Regions from separate parts of the Butyricicoccus sp. AM78-15b2TA genome, predicted to be linked through region 3. Evidence: riboswitches for the same ligand, from Rfam matches in the RefSeq annotation. Region 3 holds a riboswitch; each other region holds the start of a gene.
What was found. A riboswitch is a leader RNA that binds a small molecule or an ion and turns the genes downstream of it on or off. The one in region 3 is predicted to bind FMN.
Positions count from the first base shown of each region.

Region 1 (3,271 bases), on a different contig from region 3:
GTGACAAGTGCATGGGGATGCTGGAGACCGTGGGCGAGGTGTTCCCAGACGCCAAATACCAGCGCTGCACAGTGCATTTCTATCGCAATGTTTTCTCTGTTTTGCCTAAATCCAAGGTCAAAATTGTGGCAAAAATGCTCAAGGCGATCCACGCCCAGGAGAGCAAAAAGACATTCCGCGAGAAGGCTAAAGCAGTCGTTGCCGGACTGCGCGCCATGAAGCTGAAGGAGGCTGCCAAGAAGGTCGAGGACGGCATTGAGGAGACGCTGACCTACTGCGATTTTCCCAGTGAGCATTGGACGCGCATCCGCACCAACAATGTGATCGAGCGGCTGAACCGTGAGATCCGCCGCAGAACCCGCGTGGTGGGGACGTTCCCTGACGGCAACTCTGCTCTGATGCTGGTCTGCGCTTGGCTTCGCCATGTGGCGGGCACGCAGTGGGGCAGAAAAAATATATGAACATGAAGCACTCGGAGACAGCGCTGGACGACGCCTTCATTGCCGGCTGACTTCACTCAGCCGGAGAACCTGCAAACATTTTTGCGCACAAATCTTGACGGGACCGAGTCTATTAGATGCACGCATGTGATATAATCTTGGTCACGCATTTTGTCAATTCGTATACAGATCTTTGTCGAAATCATAGATATTGCCGCACTGTTTGCGATTATTGAACAAAAAGGTGCTCTCCGTTTGCTGGAGAGCACCTTCGTTTTTTACTTAGCCGACACGCTGTCTGGAGTGGTGCAATTCGATCTGCTTGGACTTGATGAACACGCTCAGCTTCTTGTAGGCAAGCATGGTAATCGCAGTCAGGATTGCGCCTTTGATGAGATTGAACGGCAGAACGCCGAGCAGCAGATAGCCCTGCATGCCGGTCACATACGGGTTGATCGCGTTGCATGCATCAAAGATAGCCTGCAGCGGCATAACCTGCGAATAAAATGGAATGATAAGAAAATAGTTGGTCAGCATACCGACACAGGCCATAGCGACCGATCCGGCTGCACAGCCGAGGACAGCCATCTTGCGGCTCTTGTGACCGCGGTACAGCAGCACGGCGATAACAACGAGCGTGGAAAGCATCAGAAAATCTGCGACCTCACCGGAGCCGCCGGTCTGGGTCTGGGTCAGATGAATGATGTCCTTGATGCCGATCATCGTGATCGCCGGAGCGATGCCGAAGATAAACGCACCGATGAGCACGACTGCGCCGGACAGATCCACCTTGAGGAACGGCGGCATGAACGGAATCGGGAATTCAAAGTACATCAGCACGGTTGCGATAGCCGCAAAAATTGCGGTGTAGGTGATTTTGCTGGTTTTTGTCATTGCTGTTTTTCTCCCTTTCAGGAGTCCTGTTCCATAAATAAAACAAGCCCCTGGATTGCTCCAGAGGCATACAGACGTAGCGATAGGTACATCTGTTTCTCTCATCCGGACTATAACCGTCGGTTGGGATTCTAACCCATCATGCCTTGCGGCTCGCAGACTATCAGGCTCGAAGCCTGTATACTGCCGGTGGAGACTTTCACTCCGCCCTGAAACAGAACTGATTTATTTATACTGCTATTATAGTCGCCAGTAAAAGACTTGTCAACACTTCAGCAAGAAAAAACATAAAAGCCGCCTTCCCTTGCGAAAGCGGCTTTTTATCAGAAATCAGTCTTCCTTGCTGCTCATCAGAGTAACCATAACGGCCTTCTGTGCGTGCAGGCGGTTTTCTGCTTCCTCGAAAATTTCGTTTGCGTGCTCCTCGAACACCTTGGTGGTGATCTCCTGCTCACGGTAGGCCGGCAGGCAGTGCTGCACCATGCAGCCCGGCTTTGCAGCAGCCAGCAACTCATCATTGACCTGATAGCCCTGGAATGCCTTCATGCGGACTTCCTTCTCGGCTTCCTGACCCATGGACGCCCATGTATCAGTGATAACAACGTCTGCGTTCTCAGCAGCCTTCATCGGGTCATCGGTGATGAAGAAGTTCGGGTTCGGCTCTGCGAATGCCATAACCTCAGCGTCCGGACGGTAGTCCACCGGCGTTGCGATGGAAACCTTCATGCCGGTCTTGAGACCACCGACGATCAGCGAGTTGGCCATGTTGTTGCCGTCGCCGATGTAGCACAGCTTGAGGCCCTCGAGGACTGCGAACTTCTCGCGGATGGTCATGAGGTCCGCCAGAACCTGACACGGATGGCAGAAATCAGTCAGACCGTTGATGATCGGAATAGAGCCGTAGTTTGCCAGATCCTCTACTTCCTTCTGCTCGTAGGTGCGGATCATGATGCCATCCAGATAGCGGCTCAGCACGCGGGCCGTATCCTGTACCGGTTCACCGCGGCCAATCTGCAGATCACGGTTGGACAGGAACAGCGCCTGACCGCCCAACTGATACATGCCAGTCTCGAAGGAAACACGGGTACGGGTGGAGGACTTCTGGAAGATCATGCCAAGGCTCTTGCCTTCCAGGTGACGATGGGAAATGTTGTGTTTTCTCTCATACTTGAGCTGATCCGCCAGATCGAGCAGACCGATGATCTCCTCGGTGGAGCAGTCAAGCAGCTTCAGTAAATGCTTCATTGTAATAAACCCTTTCTGCAAATTAGCAATGAATAATTAGTAGTTAGTAATTATTTGGGTGCTGCTGCACCAGTGCGATAATCACGTTAATTACTAATTGTCAAGACCTTTGATTAAAATACCTTTGCCATGATAGCGAGTGCTTCATCCATCTCTTCCTTCGAAATGGTGAGCGGCGGGAGCAGACGAACGGCATTTTTGCCGGCGGTGATCGCCAGAACGCCGTTTTCGATCAGCTTATTGGCAAACACAGAGTGCTTTCCTTCCTCAACGATGATGCCGAGCATGAGACCCATGCCGCGCACACCCTTGATATTCGGCGAGCCAAGGGACAGGATGCCGTTGCGAAGGTACTCGCCCTTTTCGCGTACTTTCATCAGGAACTGGCCGTCACCGACAGTATCGAGCACGACGTTTGCTGCGGAGCAAACAATCGGCGTACCGCCGAAGGTGGTCGCGTGTGTGCCCGGCGTCAGGACGTTGCAGCAGGTATCCGCCGCCATGACGGCGCCGATCGGCATGCCGCCGCCAAGACCCTTTGCCATAGTGACAACATCCGGCTTGATGTCGTACTGCTGGAAAGCAAACAGGCTGCCGGTACGACCGATACCGGTCTGCACCTCGTCGATGATGAGCAGCATATCCTTCTCGCGGCAGAGCTTCTCTACCTCCTTGACGAACTCGCGGTCAAG
Region 1 covers NZ_JAQEHY010000004.1:101,106-104,376, forward strand. The annotation lists partial or broken gene PGS25_RS05550 (IS256 family transposase) at 1-511, shown strand, start outside; gene PGS25_RS05555 (ECF transporter S component) at 723-1,334, opposite strand; FMN riboswitch at 1,424-1,555, opposite strand; gene argF (ornithine carbamoyltransferase) at 1,665-2,579, opposite strand; gene PGS25_RS05565 (aspartate aminotransferase family protein) at 2,693-3,271, opposite strand, start outside.
Region 1: it holds a riboswitch for FMN, as region 3 does, so the genes downstream of both, PGS25_RS05555 (ECF transporter S component) here and ribD (bifunctional diaminohydroxyphosphoribosylaminopyrimidine deaminase/5-amino-6-(5-phosphoribosylamino)uracil reductase RibD) in region 3, are expected to answer to the same signal.

Region 2 (3,271 bases), 140 kb from region 3:
GCAGTTCTTGCATATCTGGCTCGTCACCCTGGCTGGGTATTCTCAGCCAGCCAGATTTACGAGGCTGTATGGGATAGAGACGGTGAAAACTGCGGAACCGCCGTTGCCAGTATCATCAGTCAGATCCGGCGCAAGTTGACGCCGGATACACCAAAGGGTGGCTATATCCGCACTGTACTGGGCAGTGGATATAAATTTGAATCCGTGATATAGGAAACGCCGGACATATGCTGATTGGCTCTGTCCGGCGCTTTTTTATATAAATCCTGTGTTACTTGAAAAAAACATATATAAATTCGACAAACGGCAGTCTACTCTTCCCCAAATAGACTATTTACAGTTTTGAACCGCAAGGCGGTGTAATATCCAATCCTTCAAGAAAGTGTATTCCCCAGTTACACATAGAATCCAATACCGGAATGATACTTTTTCCAAAGGCGGTAAGTGAATACAAGGTTTTAGGTGGTTTTTCTGGAATTACTTCTCTGTGAATCATGCCGCATTCTTCCAAATCGCGAAGTTGTTGTGAAAGCATTTTAGGGGTGGCTTTTGGAATTAAGCGTTGTAATTCCATGTAGTGCAAAGGTTTTTCTATCAAATGCCAAAGAATGAGAGGTTTATATTTTCCTCCAATCAGAAAAAGTGTGGCTTCCACTGGACAACTAAATTGATCTTTTTGATAATTCATTTTTATAAATTCACTCCTTTTTGGGTACTTTCTTTGAGGGAAGTATCTACCTGAAAAGTGCAATCTTGTTATTCTACTGCACCATGTTAAAATTAGTACGACGATTGAATATGGCAACTAAATTATACAACACCAAGAAAGGATTGACCATGATGAATTTTATTGAGATTGCAAAAAAACGGTATTCTGTACGCAATTACAGCAGCAAAAAGGTGGAAAAAGAGAAGCTTGATAAAATTTTGCAGGCTGCTCATGTTGCACCAACAGCAGCAAACTTACAGCCGGTTCACTTAATTGCAGTAGAAAGCAAAGAAGGGCTGGAAAAAATCAGCAAAGGGGCAAATATTTATAATGCTCCTCTTGCAATTATTGTATGTGCAGATCATAACAAAGCATGGGTTCGCCCATTTGACCAAAAACAAACCGGAGACATTGACTCAGCTATCCTAACAGACCATATGATGTTGGAGGCAACAGAATTAGGTTTAGGTACCGTATGGGTATGTTACTTTCAGCCTGATGTTATCCGGAAAGAATTTGATTTGCCCGATAATTTAGAGCCAATCAATATTTTAGTAATCGGTTATGGAAATGAAGAAGCTGCAGATACAGAAAGACATGACCATCTGAGGATTCCACTCACCGACTTAGTTTCGTATGAAAAACTATAACTGAATATAAGATGATTTCCGAAATGCTTCCGAACTTTCTTCAACTCATTGCTTCCAAAAGTGGTTGATGTTATAATTGCGGGGAAACAACTGAATAAAAGTGTCTTCGGGGCAGGGTGAAATTCCCGATTGGCGGTAAAGTCCGCGAGCGTAAAACGCACGATTTGGTGTAATTCCAAAACCAACAGTATAGTCTGGATGAAAGAAGATATGGTTAGATTTCCGCAGATTTTGAGAGGCTTACTTTCTTTTCTGTGGCCTAATTATAATGTTAACACCTGAAAGACCTTTTCTTTTGGGTGTTAATTTTTTGTCACGGAGGAAAGCAATTATGAACAGTAAAACAAAAAGAATCACCGCTATTGGGATGCTATGTGCAATCACTTATGTCACCATGGTTGTTGGCAGGATTCCGATTATTCTATTCTTAAAGTATGACCCATCAGATGTTATTGTAACTTTAGGCGGCTTTATTTGGGGACCGATGACTTCCTGTATCGTATCTGTCATTGTGGCAACCCTTGAAATGATTACAGTAAGCGATACCGGAATATTAGGTTGTATCATGAATATCGTACAAACACTATCTTTTGCGTGTACGGCGTCTATCATTTACAAAAAAAAACACACTCTATCTGGTGCACTGATTGGCCTGGCATCGGGGTGGCTAATAACGGTTATTGTTATGCTGCTATGGAACTATTTGATAACGCCGCTTTATATGGGGTATCCAAGAGAAGCGGTTGTGGAATTGTTACTCCCTGCCTTTCTTCCATTTAACTTGTTGAAAGGCGGGTTAAATGCATCCATTACATTTTTACTGTATAAGCCCATAGTTACCGCTTTGAGAAAAAGCGGATATGTTGCTACTTCGGAAAATGAAGCAAGACAAAAGCATACTGGTCTGCTTATATTGGCAAGCTTCATCATTGTGACTTGTGTTTTGATCATCCTATCAATGAATGGAATTATATGAGGATCGAAATGAAAGAAAATACGAATGCGCCTATTTACACACTAACGGGAATCGTTATACACGGCCGAGGTATTGGAAAGCATGTGGGGACACCTACCGCAAACATGGAGATAGCAAAAAATACATTTTTGCCAAATACAGGGGTATATGTGGCAGATATTCTTTTAAGCGACAAGAGATATTATGGTGTTACCCATATTGGGGCACGCCCTACACTTGATAATGATGATTCTGTTTCAATCGAAACACATATTTTTGATTTTGATAAGGACATATACGGGAGTACGATAACTGTCAACCTATATAAGAAATTGAGAGAAGTTAGAAAATTTAACGAATTATCCTTGCTGCTTGCACAAATTGCAAACGACCGGACAATGGCGCTAAAATTTTGGGGATTGAAGCAAGCAAGTCACACCTTACACATTGATGTTAACCGGCATTGTGTAATATTAGAACAGAAGGAAGTTTATTTATCAACAAACGAATTTGAAGTCCTTTATCTGCTGCAACAATCTCCTCAAACCACCTTCACAAAAGAGCAGATTTATGAAAAGATTTGGCATGAGCCTACAAATAACCATTTACACGCAGTAGAAAATACAATTTTCCAAATACGCAAAAGGCTAAAACCATATTGCAAGGGGCGCGAGTATATAAAAACTGTAATTGGCTACGGTTATAAGTTTAATTCTGGGTAAGGTGATATTTAAGCATTAGAACAAATGGCCCCAGTCCCAGAGTTTTGAAGTCTCTATATTCAGCAACCTTTTACAAATAGAAAAGGCTCTGGCACTATACCCCCATCTCATTTAAGATTTTCCAAAAACAGAACCACTGCTTATGCACATAAGGAGAAGAAAGGATGTGAACAATATGGGCAAATTTTTAATATTATCCGTTGCAGACCACGAAGAACATATACTCAATAAAATT
Region 2 covers NZ_JAQEHY010000002.1:152,992-156,262, reverse strand. The annotation lists gene PGS25_RS02755 (winged helix-turn-helix domain-containing protein) at 1-213, shown strand, start outside; gene PGS25_RS02750 (winged helix-turn-helix transcriptional regulator) at 335-688, opposite strand; gene PGS25_RS02745 (nitroreductase family protein) at 841-1,359, shown strand; FMN riboswitch at 1,458-1,573, shown strand; gene PGS25_RS02740 (ECF transporter S component) at 1,691-2,335, shown strand; gene PGS25_RS02735 (riboflavin kinase) at 2,344-3,036, shown strand; gene PGS25_RS02730 (winged helix-turn-helix domain-containing protein) at 3,212-3,271, shown strand, end outside.
Region 2: it holds a riboswitch for FMN, as region 3 does, so the genes downstream of both, PGS25_RS02740 (ECF transporter S component) here and ribD (bifunctional diaminohydroxyphosphoribosylaminopyrimidine deaminase/5-amino-6-(5-phosphoribosylamino)uracil reductase RibD) in region 3, are expected to answer to the same signal.

Region 3 (3,271 bases):
TGGCATGGGTCGCCATGAAGTTGACGTTTTCGGTCGTGGCGAACTGTGCGGCGCAGATGAGGTCGCCCTCGTTCTCGCGGTCCGGGTCGTCGATGGTGAGGATGAGGTGTCCGGCGCGAAGCTCTTCGAGCGCTTCTTCAACTGTATTGAACTGATATTCCATAAAAGAAAACCTCCGTTAAAATCCGTGTTGTGCAAGAAAATCCATCGTAATACCGCTGGATTTGTGCGGCGTGAGCATTTTTTCAACGTATTTGCCGATCACATCGCATTCGAGGTTGACCGGCTCGCCCGGCTTTTTGCCGAGCAGAATGGTCTGTGCGCCGGTGTGCGGGATGATAGAGACCGAAAAGTCGGTGTCCGTCACAGCCGCCACGGTAAGGCTGACGCCATCAATGGCGATCGAGCCTTTTTCGACGATGTACCGGAGCAGGGGAGCCGGTGTTTTGATCGTCACCCATACGGCGTTGTCCTCGCGCCGCTGCGAGAGAACCGAGCCGGTGCCGTCGATATGGCCGGATACGATATGACCGCCGAACCGTCCGTCGGCAGGCATCGCGCGCTCCAGATTGACCGGCGAGCCGCTCTGCAGACTGCCGAGCGCGGAACGCCGCAGGCTTTCCGCCATCACGTCGGCGCTGAAGCTGTCGTCCGTCAGCGCGACCACGGTCAGACACACGCCGTTCGTGGCAATGCTGTCGCCGATTTTTGTATTTTCGAGCACAGTATCTGCCGCAATCGTCAGCCGAGCGCCCTTTGCGCCGCGCTCGATGCGCCGCACCGTACCGATTTCTTCGATAAGTCCAGTAAACATTACAATCTCCCTTCAAGCAGGAAATCTTCGCCCATCGGCGTGCAGGTCACGTCCTTCAGCGGAAGCGCCTGCACCATCTTGTCAAATCCCAGACCTCCGACCGGACTTTTCGCGCCTGCACCGCCGATGATTTTCGGGGCAATGTACGCCTGCACGCGGTGTACCACACCGGCCTCCAGCGCGGAGAACGCAAGTGCCGAGCCGCCTTCAAGCAATATGCCGTCGATGCCGAGTGCGCCGAGCTGGCGCATCAGGTCGGCAAGGTCTACGCGCTCGTTTTTCGTTTTGCATTCGAGAATGTGTACACCGTGCCGTTCCAGTTCAGCGGTGCGCTCATTTCGACCGACAACCGCGATATAGGTCGGGATTTTGTTCGCCGTCTGTACGATTCTGCTGTCGATCGGCGTTCTTGCGCGGCTGTCGCAGATTACGCGGATCGGATCGCGCCCGCCGTCAATGCGGCAGGTGAGCAGCGGATCGTCCTCAAGCACGGTGCCGATGCCGACCATGATGGCGGGCAGCCGGTTGCGCGTTTCGTGCACATGACGGCGGGCGGTCTCGCCGGTAACCCAGCGGCTGTCGCCGGTGTGCGCGGCGATTTTGCCGTCCAGCGTCATCGCGTACTTGAGCGTCACAAACGGCGTTTTGTGCGTGATGTAGTGAAAGAAAACTTCATTCACGCGGCGGCATTCGTCCTCGCACACGCCGGTCTCGACTTCGATGCCTGCGTCGCGCAGGATCTGTGCGCCTTTGCCGGCTACCAGCGGATTGGGGTCCAGACAGCCGACGAACACGCGGCCGATCTTGTGCTCGATGACTGCATCTGTGCACGGCGGCGTGCGTCCCCAGTGGCAGCACGGCTCAAGCGTGACGTAAAGGTCTGCGCCGGTGCAGTCCTCGGTGCAGTGCGCGAACGCATTGCGCTCAGCATGCAGGCCGCCGATGTGCTCGTGCCAGCCTTCACCGATGATTTTTCCGTCCTTGACGATGACGCAGCCGACCATCGGATTCGGATTGACGTGACCGGCTCCGCGCTGGGCCAGCGCCAACGCCTGACGCATATATTCCTGTTTTTGCTCCTGCATAGAATCACCTGATATAATAATTCTGTAGAAAATTTCACGATAGTTTGGCGACAGCCAAAAAAACGTCCCAAAGACAGAATCTTCGGGACGCTGAAAAAAGCATTGTGAAAATAAAAAGTCCGAAACACCGAATCGGCATTTCAGAACAGCAAACAAACGGAAAATCTTTCCGCGCATTCTTCTTTTATCCAGACTATACTGTCGGCCTCGGAATTTCACCGAATCATGCTTCCGCCGAATGGCATCCGCTCGCGGGCTGTACCGCCGGTAGGGAATTGCACCCTGCCCTGAAGAATCAAATATTTGGTTTTGCGGGGCAGAGCCTTTATTGTTCTGCCTGAGGAAAGTATAGTCCCAAGCGGAGAAAAATGCAAGAGTTTTTTGAAAAAATAATTTTACAGAATATGTGAATGCAAACAAAGCACCGTAAAAGTTCGAAAAAGACTGGAAAATACGCTGATAACGCACAAAAAATATAAAATGACCATACGGTTGTTATTGATAGTTTTCCGTTTTCCATTACCAATTTTCAATTTGCTCCGGTTGTGCTATAATCAAATAGCTATGAAATGAAAGGAGAGTGTGCCATGCGGATCTGGACCGGACGAGCGGGGAGCGGCAAGACAACGGCCATCCTGCGGGAGATCGCGGCGCTGAGTGAAAAGGGAGAGGGACGGCAGATTCTGCTCGTGCCCGAGCTGAACTCGCACCTGATGGAGCGACGGCTTGCTGCAGCCACGCACAACCACGGCGCACGCACGGCCGAGGTGCTGACGTTCTCACGATTGGCTGACCGTGTGTTCTCTGAGGTCGGCGGACTGGCACAGCAGATGCTGACGCCGGCAGGTCAGCTTTTGACCTTGCAGGAGGCGGCACGCCGTGTGCAGGGGGGGCTGAGTGCATGGAAGGGTCTGGCAGACAAGCCGGAGCTGCTGCAGGAGGCGCTGCGGCTGATCGACGAGTGCAAAACCTGTGCAGTCGCACCGGAGACGCTGTTTGCGGCTGCCGAGGAGAGTGAGGACGCGGTACTTGCAGAAAAATTGTCCGATCTTGCACAGATTTTAACAGCCTACGAGCGTCTGTGCGAGGAGTCTCTGCCTGACCCGAGAGACCGGCTGACACACCTGCGCGACCGTCTGGCAGAAAGTCACACGCTGGACGGTGCAGCGGTCTATCTGGATGGATTTCTCGGCTTTACCGTGCAGGAAAGTGCAGTGGTTGATGCCATGCTGGCAGCGGGTGTGCCGCTCTCTGCGGCGGTAACCTGTGATACGGATTACCCGGAGATTTTCCTTACCGGCTGTAAAACAGTGCAGAAATTAACCCGAATGGCAAAGCATCATAACCAGACGGTCGAGCGCATCGAACTGGG
Region 3 covers NZ_JAQEHY010000002.1:17,303-20,573, forward strand. The annotation lists gene PGS25_RS02175 (bifunctional 3,4-dihydroxy-2-butanone-4-phosphate synthase/GTP cyclohydrolase II) at 1-163, opposite strand, end outside; gene PGS25_RS02180 (riboflavin synthase) at 179-814, opposite strand; gene ribD (bifunctional diaminohydroxyphosphoribosylaminopyrimidine deaminase/5-amino-6-(5-phosphoribosylamino)uracil reductase RibD) at 814-1,899, opposite strand; FMN riboswitch at 2,072-2,198, opposite strand; gene PGS25_RS02190 (PD-(D/E)XK nuclease family protein) at 2,487-3,271, shown strand, end outside.